DNA from 4 places in the Lysinibacillus sp. SGAir0095 genome. Region 2 is predicted to be linked to each of the others. Evidence: predicted binding sites of a transcription regulator. Region 2 holds the regulator's gene; each other region holds the start of a gene.
The links. The regulator LexA, encoded in region 2, represses DNA repair genes until DNA is damaged. The targets are predictions, from matches to a motif close to CGAACATATGTTCG.
Positions count from the first base shown of each region.

Region 1 (3,220 bases), 550 kb from region 2:
GCTTGAGTTGCACGAATCAATTCTGGAATTTTTTTCTGAATTGTCTTCGGTGTAATACCATGCTCTTCGTTATAAGTTTCTTGAATAGTACGACGACGTTTTGTTTCATCAAGTGCTTTTTTCATGGAATCAGTTATATTATCCGCATACATGATGACATGTCCATTTGAATTTCGGGCAGCTCGCCCAATCGTTTGAATTAGTGAACGTTCGGAACGTAAAAAACCTTCTTTATCAGCATCCAGAATTGCTACTAGTGAGACTTCAGGGATATCTAACCCTTCACGCAGCAAGTTAATACCTACTAACACATCATAGGTTCCTCTACGCAGCTCTCTTAAAATTTCTATTCGTTCCAATGTTTTTACTTCTGAATGAAGATATTCAACTTTAATGCCCAGTTCTTTTAAATAATCTGTTAAATCCTCAGACATTTTCTTCGTTAAGGTTGTGATAAGCACCCGTTCCTGTTTTCTCACTCGTTCATTAATTTCATCGATTAAATCATCAATCTGACCTTCTATTGGTCGGACATCAATTGTTGGGTCAAGTAAACCTGTCGGACGAATAATTTGTTCTACCATGTCTGGTGTATGCTCGATTTCATACGGACCTGGAGTAGCAGAAACATAAATTGCCTGATTAATATGCTGTTCAAATTCTTCAAATCTCAATGGTCTGTTATCTAATGCTGATGGCAAACGGAATCCATGATCCACTAAAACACCTTTTCGTGCTTGGTCACCGTTAAACATCCCACGAATTTGGGGTAATGTTACGTGACTCTCATCAACAACTAATAAAAAATCCTTTGGGAAGTAGTCGAGTAATGTATATGGTGTTGCCCCTGCTTCTCTTAATGTTAGATGACGGGAGTAGTTTTCGATTCCAGAACAGAACCCCATTTCACGCATCATTTCCAAATCGTAGTTTGTACGTTGTTCTAAACGCTGTGCCTCTAACAATTTATCCTCAGTACGGAATTTTTCTAATTGTTGTTCTAGTTCTACTTCAATGTTCTCAATGGCTTTTACCATTTTTTCCTCGCGGGTTACGAAGTGGGATGCCGGGAAAATGGCTACATGATCACGATCCCCTAAGATTTCCCCCGTTAGGGCATCCACTTCCCGAATCCGGTCTATTTCATCTCCGAAAAATTCTACACGCAGACATTTTTCATCTCGGGATGCTGGGAATATTTCGACGACATCTCCTCTTACACGGAATGTACCCCTTGTAAAATTGACATCATTTCTTTCATATTGGATATCTACTAATTTTCGCAACAATTGATTTCGCTCTATTTCCATTCCTGTTCGAACCGATACAACCATTTCCCGATATTCTTCTGGATTCCCTAAACCATAAATACAGGATACAGATGCGATGATAATTACATCATCTCTTTCAAAAAGTGATGATGTTGCAGAGTGTCTTAATTTATCAATCTCGTCATTAATACTGGAGTCTTTTTCGATGTATGTATCTGTTTGTGGTACATACGCTTCTGGCTGAAAGTAATCGTAGTAACTAACAAAGTATTCAACTGCATTGTTGGGGAAGAATTGCTTAAATTCACTATATAGCTGTCCTGCTAATGTTTTATTATGTGCAATTACTAGCGTTGGCTTTTTTACTTCCTGTATAACATTGGAAATTGTAAATGTTTTCCCTGTACCTGTTGCTCCGAGTAAGGTTTGATGTGTTTTACCTTCTTGAACGCCCTTCACAAGCTCTTCTATCGCATTGGGCTGATCGCCACTCGGTTTGTATGCGGATTGTAAGTCAAAAGTGGCCATTTTTTGTTCGTCCTTCCATCCAAATCTTGTATATTTATTTTAGCATATCCTTTTTAAAATTACGAGAAATATGCGAACGTACGTTTTTAAATAATTCATTTCTTCCTATCACTTATCCTACTTCTACTATTTTCTAAATTTTAATATTTAAAACATCTGGATTTGAAATTGACTATTTCTTTTGTATTCTTTTCCATCCTTCTGTTCAATTCAAACACAAAAAAGTCGCCCTCGGTTTTACATCCCACTAAAGGGACTACTGCCATGGCGACTTCTTAAGTATTATTTTCATCTACATTACCGACTCTTGCGTCTCTTCCATTTCTTGAGTTTCTTGTAATTCACTTAACTCTTTTGTGTACTCATAAAAAGCTTCTTTGTTTCTTTCATCCAATGCACTATCGATGAGATCTTTCAGCTGTTCAATTCTTTGCAATCTTTGCATCCGGTTCAAAAACAAGTCCAAATAAATGTCATTCAATAACTTTTCAGATTCGTTTGCATGTTGATAGTTCCCAACTGCTTTAAGAAAATCTGTGTATGAATAATATTTATCCATCGATATCACCCCGATTCCCTTTTTTCTATTATAAAAAATCAGGTATCAATTTGCAATATTTTCTGAAAAATAGATTTATTTTTTCATCGAAAAGGAAGAATTTCCTACCCAATTGATTAATACTTTTTAATTTTCACTATATTACCTGTAAATACCGTAATATTATTATATAAATATAATTTCGAAAAATTGTCAAAATATTCAATTGTATTGGTAAAAAATTCATATTATGATTTTATCAAATCGGTTATTTAGCATTATTAAATTCGTTGCTCAGTATTATTAAATTATTAAAGGAGGAGTTTTTAATGTTCAAAAAAAATGTACCGGTTCTTAAATCGTATCATATTACTTTAGATACTTATTTAATCGAACCAATTATGTGCGGTGAAAAAATTTACTCTTATGTTTATGATAAAAAAGGAGAATTTATCGTAGAACGGAAGCCGTTTTACATAGTTCGTCGCTCCTGTGACGTATTAGGGTACAACTATAAAAGTGCAATAAAATTCTCAAAGGAATTCTTTGGAAAAGATAAACACAAATTACCTATTCTGATTGCTCATGACGGAAAACCAAATATTTTATTCCCAATCTATTCTCCTACATCGCCAAATAATATTTGGGTCGGACTTCATGGTATTGCTAACATTGGAGTTAATAAACATCCTTCAGAAATTACACTGCTAGATGGAAAGGAAAAGACACTTCCTGTTAGTATTACATCTCTAAATTCCCAGTACGTATATGCAACAATGCTTTACAAATATTCTTCCCAACTAAAAATGATGATTCAAAATAAAACCTCTTAAACCTTTCAAGCCTATAATTTTGGATTAGTATTTGAAGCATTAGTTAGGTA
Region 1 is NZ_CP028083.1:986,494-989,713, reverse strand. It holds gene uvrB (excinuclease ABC subunit UvrB) at 1-1,799, opposite strand, end outside; gene C1N55_RS04915 (IDEAL domain-containing protein) at 2,092-2,358, opposite strand; gene C1N55_RS04910 (competence protein ComK) at 2,667-3,170, shown strand; gene C1N55_RS04905 (YhjD family protein) at 3,182-3,220, opposite strand, start outside.
Region 1: uvrB (excinuclease ABC subunit UvrB) is a predicted target of LexA. The motif match lies at 1,873-1,886, and genes of this name have one in related genera.

Region 2 (3,220 bases):
TTTTCTCGAAGATTAACAATCTCCTCGATTGGAACTTCTATTCTCTCTCTTCCTTCATGATTATGCCGATTTTTAATATTTAACTCGGGACGATAGCCATTATCAACAGCACGTCTCATTCCCCTTTTTATTTTGGCATTGTGAATTTTTCGTTGATACTCTTCCACAATTGCTAAAATCTCTAGCAGCATCGTATCCATCTCATTTAGGCTTAACTGTCCTGCGTTATTTAAGGAATAAACTATTGTGCCATTTTTTTGTAGTAAATGCAGGACAGCCATTCGTGCATTACCACGTCCTAAACGCGTTTCGTCTTGCACAAATAATACTGGTACATTTTTCTCTTTTATAAAGTCTAGCATTTCCAGGAGGCCATCCCTTTCAACTTCATAGCCACTATGTTGATCCTGAAATATTTCTAATACTTGAAAATTCATTTCACTGGCATAGCGTCGCAGTTCTTCTTCTTGTCGAACAAGCGAAGTCTCTTGCGTATTTTTTTCTGTACTTACCCGTGTATAAATGACTGCAGTGTTCTGTTTACTCATGGATTTTTAATCGCTACCTCTACTGAATGAAGCTCTTCTTCACTCTTTAAATTTGCAATATAGATACTTTTTTCATTAATTGGAACCGTAATAGCATGTCCTGCAACAATATGTTCCCCAGTAAGTCCATTTTCAGTTTTTACTTGCTTGATCCACTCTTGTTTTGTCATTTTACCACGATATTGTTCTGCTAGCGTCCATAAAGTATCACCATGCTGAATTTCAATTTGTTCATATGTTGTATTGCCCTTATCAGTAATTAATAGAAATGCTCCCATCACAAAGAAAGCAACGAATAACACCACAATATAAGTATTTTTTTGTAACCAGTTCATAATTTAACCCTCTTTTCGAATATTTGTTCTCACGAATGTATGTTCTTACTTTAATACGAACGTTTGTTTTTGTCAACAACGTTTTCGAACCTATGTTTGCATTTTTGTTCTTTCACTGATATACTATATGTAACTAATAGAGATACATATTCACAAAAAGAGGTGATAGAGTTGAAAAAAATATCAAAAAGACAAGAAGATATTTTAACATTCATAAAAGAAGAGGTTCGCACAAAAGGTTATCCGCCTTCTGTTCGTGAAATCGGGGAAGCAGTAGGTCTTGCCTCAAGTTCAACTGTACATGGACATTTAGCTCGTTTAGAAAGCAAAGGCTTAATACGTCGAGATCCAACTAAACCACGTGCAATTGAAATTCTAGACCAAGAAGAAGTAACAGTTCAAAAGCAATCCGTTGTTCATGTTCCCTTAGTAGGGAAAGTTACAGCTGGTCTTCCAATCACTGCAATCGAAAATATAGAAGAATACTTCCCTCTTCCAGATGCTTACGGTACTAGTGAAGAAAACCTATTCATGCTAGAAGTAATGGGAGAATCAATGATTGAGGCCGGTATTTTGGATGGAGATTATGTCGTTGTTAAACAAACGAACACTGCAAATAACGGAGAAATTGTTGTAGCAATGACAGAAGATGATGAAGCAACAGTAAAACGTTTCTTCAAGGAAAAAACTCATTTCCGTCTACAACCTGAAAATTCAAGTATGGACCCAATCCTAGTAAATAAAGTATCAATTTTAGGTAAAGTAGTAGGCTTATATCGTAATATCCATTAAAAAAGGTTGTCTCGTTAGTCTATAGACTGTGAGACAACCTTTTTTAGTTTATTAGTTTATTAGTTGGAATTTATGTTCTCGCTTAGGATGGATGTGATTATTTAGTAATTGGTTTTGATTACTTGACTGGCTATATGGTCGCTTGATTTTTAATGTGATCACATAAATGCGATTATGGTCACTTAGTTAATTTAGGATTCCGGGCCCTATCCTCATTAACTACCATTCTTTACTTTACTTTTACATGCATCGATAAACGATTTGAATAGATTTTTTGCGGTCTCATCATCTGCTATGGCCATTTCTTCAGGATGCCATTGTACTCCTACACAGTAAGGGTAATCCTTCATTTCAATGGCTTCTATGATGCCGTCACTTGCTTTGGCTGTAATTTGGAAGATGTCTGGCACCTTTTTTAAGGCTTGGTGGTGGAATGAATTCACTGCAACTTTTTCTTTACCGATAATTTCATACAGCATACTGCCTTTCGTAATCTCGATATAATGTGAAGCTTCTCTTCTTAAAGCATTTTGTTGATGCAGGATTGGCGTTTCCTCATATTGCGAATTGATATCTTGGTAGAGGGTCCCACCCAAAGCTACATTTAATAACTGAATCCCTCGACAAATTCCGAAGATTGGAATTGTCTTCTTCAGTGCTGCTTCTGTTAGCTCAAGTTCGACTTCATCACGTTGTAGCATGATCTGGCCGATTTTGATATGTGGTTCCTCGTCAAAAAAATGAGGATGAACGTCCACCCCACCTGTTAATAGTAATCCATCTATCCCATCAAGCAATTGATCTGCATCACTTTCAACCCCAAATGGAATATTCACCGGAATTCCACCAGCTTGAATGATGGATTTCACATATGCTTCATTGATACAATATTGCCCGTTGTTCGTTGTCATTGTGACACCTATTATGGGTTTCATTCAAACACCTCCAAAAGCTCTCTAAATTAATAACTTGCTTTAGAATATTCTATGTAAATTTGTTTTTTCCTCTAATCGAAAGTTGTTTACTACTTAACTTTCATCGGGTTCGCATTTCTTCCCATTTCCAATCATTGTATGTGTAATAATCTTTAATGGAAATAGGCTCGTAGTTTATGCAAAAATCAAGTAAGTGATGTCTTCTTTTTTCAAGCTCTATACTAGAAGAAAAAATTGAACAAAGCTCGTTTTTATTATTAAACTCGAATCTCTCATGCAGAACACTTCATTATCGTGATCACCATATGGGTTGAAGTTACCAAATCTACACGTTTGGCAGGAGGCGATTCTAATCTTGTTTGGAAGCTCTCTTTGAAGATTCTTTATACCTAGCTCTGTAACACTTGACGGCTTTGAGATTAGAAGTTGGTTACCAATATACACTTCATATTGGATAGTTTTTAATTCATCATCCACTGTTTGTTCGTACGTGGGGATTGTTGAAAGCGTATCATTAATCAGATAGTTAACTAATAGTGTTTGATTTTTTAACAAGATTCTTTCAACTCCTTTTAATCACTCATACTAGTTTCAATGGTTATAAGATTTA
Region 2 is NZ_CP028083.1:1,540,174-1,543,393, reverse strand. It holds gene C1N55_RS07605 (YneB family resolvase-like protein) at 1-548, opposite strand, end outside; gene C1N55_RS20760 (cell division suppressor protein YneA) at 545-883, opposite strand; gene lexA (transcriptional repressor LexA) at 1,055-1,675, shown strand; gene C1N55_RS07590 (gamma-glutamyl-gamma-aminobutyrate hydrolase family protein) at 1,891-2,610, opposite strand.

Region 3 (3,220 bases), 790 kb from region 2:
TGCCTCTGTATAGGAGACGGCACGTAAAACAGCCGTTGAGCCATGTTTTGCTCGCAAATAGTCCATAGTCGCCCCAAGCTTTCGCCTTTTCCATTTCCTATTGTCAAACAAACTAAGCTGTATGGAGCGTTCCGATTCTAATTTTGATATACTAATGGTAATTTGCCTTGCTGGTCGCTCTGCGTAATATTCATCAAACAATTCTTTACATACTTTAAAAATTTTCATCGTATCGTTTGTCGGTTCATCGATTGTTCGGGCTCGATTAAAACCGCCACCAAAGGCATCTTTACTATAGCTAAGGCCAAGTGTAATGGTTCTCCCTGCTTGCCCAGCCTCTCGAGCCCTCCTTCCGATGTCTTCACACATTTCAAGAATGACTGTAAGGATTTCTTCTCGACTGCGATAGTCGCGCATCAACACTTGCCCTTTCCCAAAACTAATTTGTCCTTGTGCAAGCGGTGCCCCAAGTGGCGACAAATCGACTCCCCATGCATGATAATAAAGCTGATTGCCCATAATACCAAAGCGGTCTTCTAATGTTTTTAAGTTAGCGTGAGCTAAATCGCCAATTGTAAAAATCCCCATATTGTTTAAGGAAAGCTCTGTTCTCCGGCCAATCCCCCACATTTCCGATAGGGGCGAAATTGGCCAAAGTTTTTTCGGAACATCTTCATAGGTCCATTTCGCAAAGCCAGTCTTTTTTGCATCTAAATCAAGTGCAAGCTTTGCCATGAGCATATTGGGGCCCATGCCGACCGCACTCGGAATTTGGAATTGGCGCAGAATACTGTCTTGAATAAATTTAGCCGTTTCTTCAGGAGGTCCCCATAGCTTTTCAGTCCCACTGAGATCGACAAAGCTTTCATCTATGCTATACACATGTATTGCTTCTTTGGGGACAAATTGATTAATTAAATCTGTAATTGCCATCGACATTTGTACGAAAAATTCCATTTTTGGTTCAAACAAGCGGATATCGTGGTGTTTAGGAATCTCAAAAAGACGTGAGCCCGTTTTGATGCCAAATCGTTTTTTCATCGGCGGTGACGCAGCAAGCACAATGCTTCCCTTTTGCTGAAAATTCCCGACAACGGCAATCGGCACTTTAAGTGGATCCAGATTTTCCAGCATCGCCATACAGCTTGCGAAGAAGCAGCGCATATCAATACATATAATTGAACGATTTGGTGCTTGATCGTAAATTTTAAAAGCATCGGCACCACGGTATTCATCTATCTTTAGAGCATTCCCACACATCTTCTCCACCTCCCATTTCGTACGATTATTATATGCGAACGTTTGTTCTTTTATTCATTTTAAAATGAGACCATTGAGACCGCAAGAGGAATTATTTGGATACTTCAGTGAGGACGTAGGTAATTTTGTCAAATAAATAAAAAAGAGCTCTCTTAAGCGAAATCACCCTAGAGAACTCCTTACAAGCTGCTTATTCAATTATTTCTGTAAAGAAACAAGTCTTCATATGATTGATAAATGTATCACCCAAGTCGGTAAATGTTGCAACGCCGCGTTTATGGATGGCTGTTGTAAAGCCTTCTGCATCCGCTCCTGCCACCGTTAAAAAATCACAAATGTCCGTACAAACACCCACAACATGAACTTTTTGAACACCTAAATCTTTTAGCTTCTCGGCTAAATTTGTATTAAAGAAAGCATTATAGTTCGTTTTCGGTTGGTAGATGACATTCGGATGAGCCTCGTGTTCCTTAAACCAAGCTAACAAATCTCCATAAAGCTCTTGTCCCTTAGTTCCAGCCACATTATGGGCAGGCCATAACTCAAAGTGGGCATCATTTTCCTCATGTGCATCCATGGCCACCACCACTACTTGATCATTCTTCAAAAATTCATTCGCCTGCTCGACAATATACGGCACAACTTCTTGCGCAGGTTGCCCCGCCGTCAAACTTCCATTATCTGCAACAAAATCGTTGCTCATGTCGACAATGATTAAGGCTTGATTTGGCATTCTCCATCCCCCCAAAACAATAATTACTTTATATTATAAACTTTCTTTTACTTAATCATATGTATGTTAATTTTAATTTTAATTTTAATTTTAATTTTACTATTTTATAGTCGCTCCCCTGAACTTAAAAACTAAAACTCCCCAAAGCCAATACAGCCCCAGAGAGTCGACATTATTGTATGTGAAATATTTAATTTGTTGCAGGATTAATGGTTAAGAATTTGTAAACTTATTTCGATTAAATACGAAGTCATTTCGATAAACGCGCGGAATTCAAACTTAATTTCTTTCACAATCCTTCCTAGACAAATCGACTGAAATACTTCCGTCAATTTCAAGAATTCCTAATCTCACCTCTTGAATATTAAAGACGCCTTGTTTTCTTAACTGCGTTTCTAATTCTTGCATTGTTAGGTTTTCTTTTTTCATTAACTGTGAATTCACAGTACCATTTTTTATAATAATCTCGGGCTTTCCATCTATCCAGCGCTCGAAATTTTTCTTTTGCGTTAGCCTTTCAGCACCCCACATAAAAAATCCCCAAATGATTACGAAAAAAATAATATGTGAAAAGTTAAATTCTTTCCCATGAATCATTCCACCAATAATATCCGCTAAAATTAGCATAAAGACTAAGTCAATTGGTGTGGTTTGTGATAACTCTTTTTGACCTATAATACGAATGACGATCACTATGCATACTAGGGCAACTAAAAATTTAATTGCTATGCCAACATACATTTCCAAGTGTATCTCCCCCTGGTAACAAACAATCTATTATTAGTATCTACATCACTCTAACGTCCCTTGAAAATACCCTACCCATATACGTTGCTTTTGCTTGCTACTCATCTATTCCTTTTCTTTAAGCAGAGTAAACAACAAAGAAGCTTTGATATTATCGAGGTCCGCATAAATAAAAAACATACTAATCATATAAAAGCACTCCTTTAAAGCAAAGAATGTTTATAAATGATTAGTATGTTTATAGTTTTGATGCCGACGATAATTACCTAAGAGATTGAAAGTGTGAATGTATTCATTGCCAAAAAGGAAACCTTATTCTTCTACTACCCCACCATAAAGACCCGGGCGACGATCGTCATAGACTGGAATCCGACTTCGGATTTCTCCCACTTTTGAGAAATCAACATCAATGACAGCCAGTTCTTCATTTTCGGAGCCTGTCCAAAGTACTTCACCCCAAGGTTCAATAATCATTGATTG
Region 3 is NZ_CP028083.1:754,860-758,079, reverse strand. It holds gene C1N55_RS03860 (Y-family DNA polymerase) at 1-1,260, opposite strand, end outside; gene C1N55_RS03855 (cysteine hydrolase family protein) at 1,451-1,993, opposite strand; gene C1N55_RS03850 (DUF421 domain-containing protein) at 2,273-2,734, opposite strand; gene C1N55_RS03845 (carbon-nitrogen family hydrolase) at 3,053-3,220, opposite strand, start outside.
Region 3: C1N55_RS03860 (Y-family DNA polymerase) is a predicted target of LexA. The motif match lies at 1,296-1,309, and genes of this name have one in related genera.

Region 4 (3,220 bases), 540 kb from region 2:
GCAGCTATAAAGTGCCATCGCGATCTCCCGACCTGTTTCAGCTTTCTTTAGCTGTTCCTGTAGTCTTTCTAAAGGAGCCTTGATGATTTCTCTCATTTCATCTATCAGTTGCTGCATTTGAATTTCTTCATCCGTTTGTCTTTTGGAATAAAACTCTAGGCCGCGATATTTTTTATAAAACCATCTGGAATCCTCAAACCATCGATAGCCATATATCCCCTGAGCAATAACAAAGTTTTCGAAAAGGTCAGCCTTCTCTCGCATTACTTTCAAGTCACTGTTTAATGGAAAGAACAAATCCGTTTTAACACTTCTAAATACTGGCTCGTACTGCCAATTAGAAGAAGCTACTTCTAAAATCGAGCGACTGAATTCGATTAATGGATGATGTAGCATAGTCTCTTTTTCATTTGTGAAGAAAGGAATATTATATTGTGCAAATATAGTTTGTACTAACGGATCATAGATCTCTGCTTGACGATACATAATTCCAATATCTCGATAACGCATTCCTTCTTCTTGGACAATTCGACATATTTCCCGGGCAATCCCATGAATCTCCGCCCTTCTGTTTGCCCCTTCAATGATTTGAACAAATCCTTCTGATTGAATTGGAACGGCGACTGCTTGATGGAATTGCTCTTCAACATGCTGTAAATCCTGATTTTGAAAGCGATATTTATCTTCTAAATGAATACGAGGTTCAACTTCAAGTTGATTTTTGTATGCTTCTTGAAGTAATTTATCGAACATTACGGCAGGTCGATAAAAGACAGCTTGGTCATCATACTTATCGTTAGGATCCTCAAACGGCAATACTACGGTCACTCTTTTCGCTAAAGACATTAACTGTTTGACGATCTCAAACTCTCGAACAGTAAAAGCTGTAAAACCATCTATATAAATGTGTGCCTCTCTAATTTTTTCTGAATTATGCAGCTGTTCAAGGAGTATTGGATAAAAACCTTCACTATCAACGAAGCTATCTCCCAGGACCTCTTCTAATTTTGTCAAAATCAACTGCAAATCCTTTGTTTTTGCTATAAGTGTATTAGGAGCCGACGTTTCTTCTAATTGTTTAATTACCTCATTTAATGTCTCGCTATCAATGTTATATTGGCTAAACTCTTTAATAAGCTGTTCAATTTCTTTAGTAAATCCACGTTTATCTGCAGATTGACGGAATAAAGTAAACTGCTCCTTATTCTCGGCAAGTAAACGTCGAATGAGCATTCGATAACCAATTTTGTCGATTTGTTCCTTCGCAATTCCTCCTGTTTCTTGCAGGATATACCATGCTAAACGCTTAAACGTCATAACCTGTGCTCGAATAATTCCTTTTATATCATATTGATTGGTTAACATGTGCTCTGCTTGGTATGACATTTGGTCAGGAACGATTAAGTAAATTTGAGAGCCTAAAGGTCGTTCCTTTAATTCTTTTACGATTTCTTTGTGTATTAATGTAGACTTTCCAGTACCAGCTCGTCCACTGATCACTCGTAAAGACATGACGTTCCCCCCTCTTTCTATTGCATATATTATATTCCATTATAACAGAATGTACGTTCGTTTTTATAATATCTTTTTCTAATTGGAGTATTGATCAGGAAAATGAAAATCTAAAATATCATTCTATTATAATACTTTTTGTTAAGATTACTGATATCTCATTTAAAAAAGAGCGATTTATAACAATCGCTCTTTTTTAACAGACATTTTCATCTTTTTTTTATTGGCTACAGCTTTTAAGTCTTTTTCAACTTTTTTATTTAAATGCTTTTCGATTCCTTTACCGACAATCCATAATAGGAAGATTCCTACACCTGCTAAGATTAACTTTACTGGATCTGTTAAAAGTGCTTTTAAGTCGTAGCCTAGCACACTCATACTTGCAATCATGATGAATTTACCAGCCATAATGACAATTAAATAATATTTCTTCTTAATATTTGACAAACCAGCTACAATATTAACAAGGACTGATGGCGTGAAAGGAAAACAAAGTAAGATGAATAATGGGCTTAACCCTCTCATATCCACCCATCGGATCAATTTTTGGACCTTTTCTTTTCCTATAAAAACTTGAAGTTTTGGATGTCTACCAAATTTCCGCGTAAGTAAGAAAACTAAGTACGAACCTAGTACAGTACCTATCCATGACAGTAAAAATCCTATCCATAATCCATAGGAGCTGGCATTAGCAACTACAATCACAACTAATGGAAGGAATGGAAGAAAAGCTTCTATAAATGGAAGTAAAATACCTATTAGCGGTCCAAGTGTCCGATAATGCGCTGCCAAAGTTTCAATATTTTCAACTGTAAAAAAATCGTTCACATGTTCCACCCCGATTTTATGGAATGATACTACTTAATATCTTGCTGATTTTTTAAATGCTTTACTTTTATTAATAATGCATAAAGTGTGTAGATTTATTGTTACTATCTTTTGCAAGATTATCCAAAGTTAAACCGTTATTTTGATGATATTTTAACACTATTAATCTTTCTATTCCCCCAAAAAATACTTTTTAAAATGATTTTTCCTATATTTTTTATATGATTTTAATATAGTTGAATGGATATTTAAAGTGAATTTGCCAATCCGCTTATTAATAACGAAAAGAATGATGATTTGTTTCATTTTTTAATGTAAAACTAGTTTACTTAACACGAATATGTCTATTAATGTTAATATTTTAATAGATAACGATTGAGTTGATTAACTCTGGAAAGGAATAATACAAATTGAGTACACACTTGAATATTAATGAGTCAACAATGACAAACGACTCATTCTCTCAAGGGATTAAAGACTGTGTTCCTACACTATTAGGCTATATTAGTATCGGCATTGCTTTTGGTGTAATTGCCATTACTTCCAATCTATCAGTTCTTGAAATTTTTCTTTTATCTGTACTTGTTTATGCGGGATCTGCACAATTTATTTTTTGTGGTTTATATGTGGCAGGTGCTCCAGTTTCTGTTATTATTATCACGATTTTCATTGTAAATTTACGTCATTTTCTGATGTCTCTAACGGTCGCACCTCATTTAACACGCTATTCGCCATTACGTAATATTGGGTTTGGCACATTATTAACTGATGAAACTTTCGGTGTGGCTGTTACAAAGGTTATGAAGGAAAAACAGCTTGGCGGCAATTGGATGGATGGTTTGAATCTAACTGCTTATCTTACTTGGATTGCTTCTTGTAC
Region 4 is NZ_CP028083.1:1,001,773-1,004,992, reverse strand. It holds gene addB (helicase-exonuclease AddAB subunit AddB) at 1-1,512, opposite strand, end outside; gene C1N55_RS04975 (TVP38/TMEM64 family protein) at 1,690-2,340, opposite strand; gene C1N55_RS04970 (AzlC family ABC transporter permease) at 2,784-3,220, shown strand, end outside.
Region 4: addB (helicase-exonuclease AddAB subunit AddB) is a predicted target of LexA. The motif match lies at 1,559-1,572, and genes of this name have one in related genera.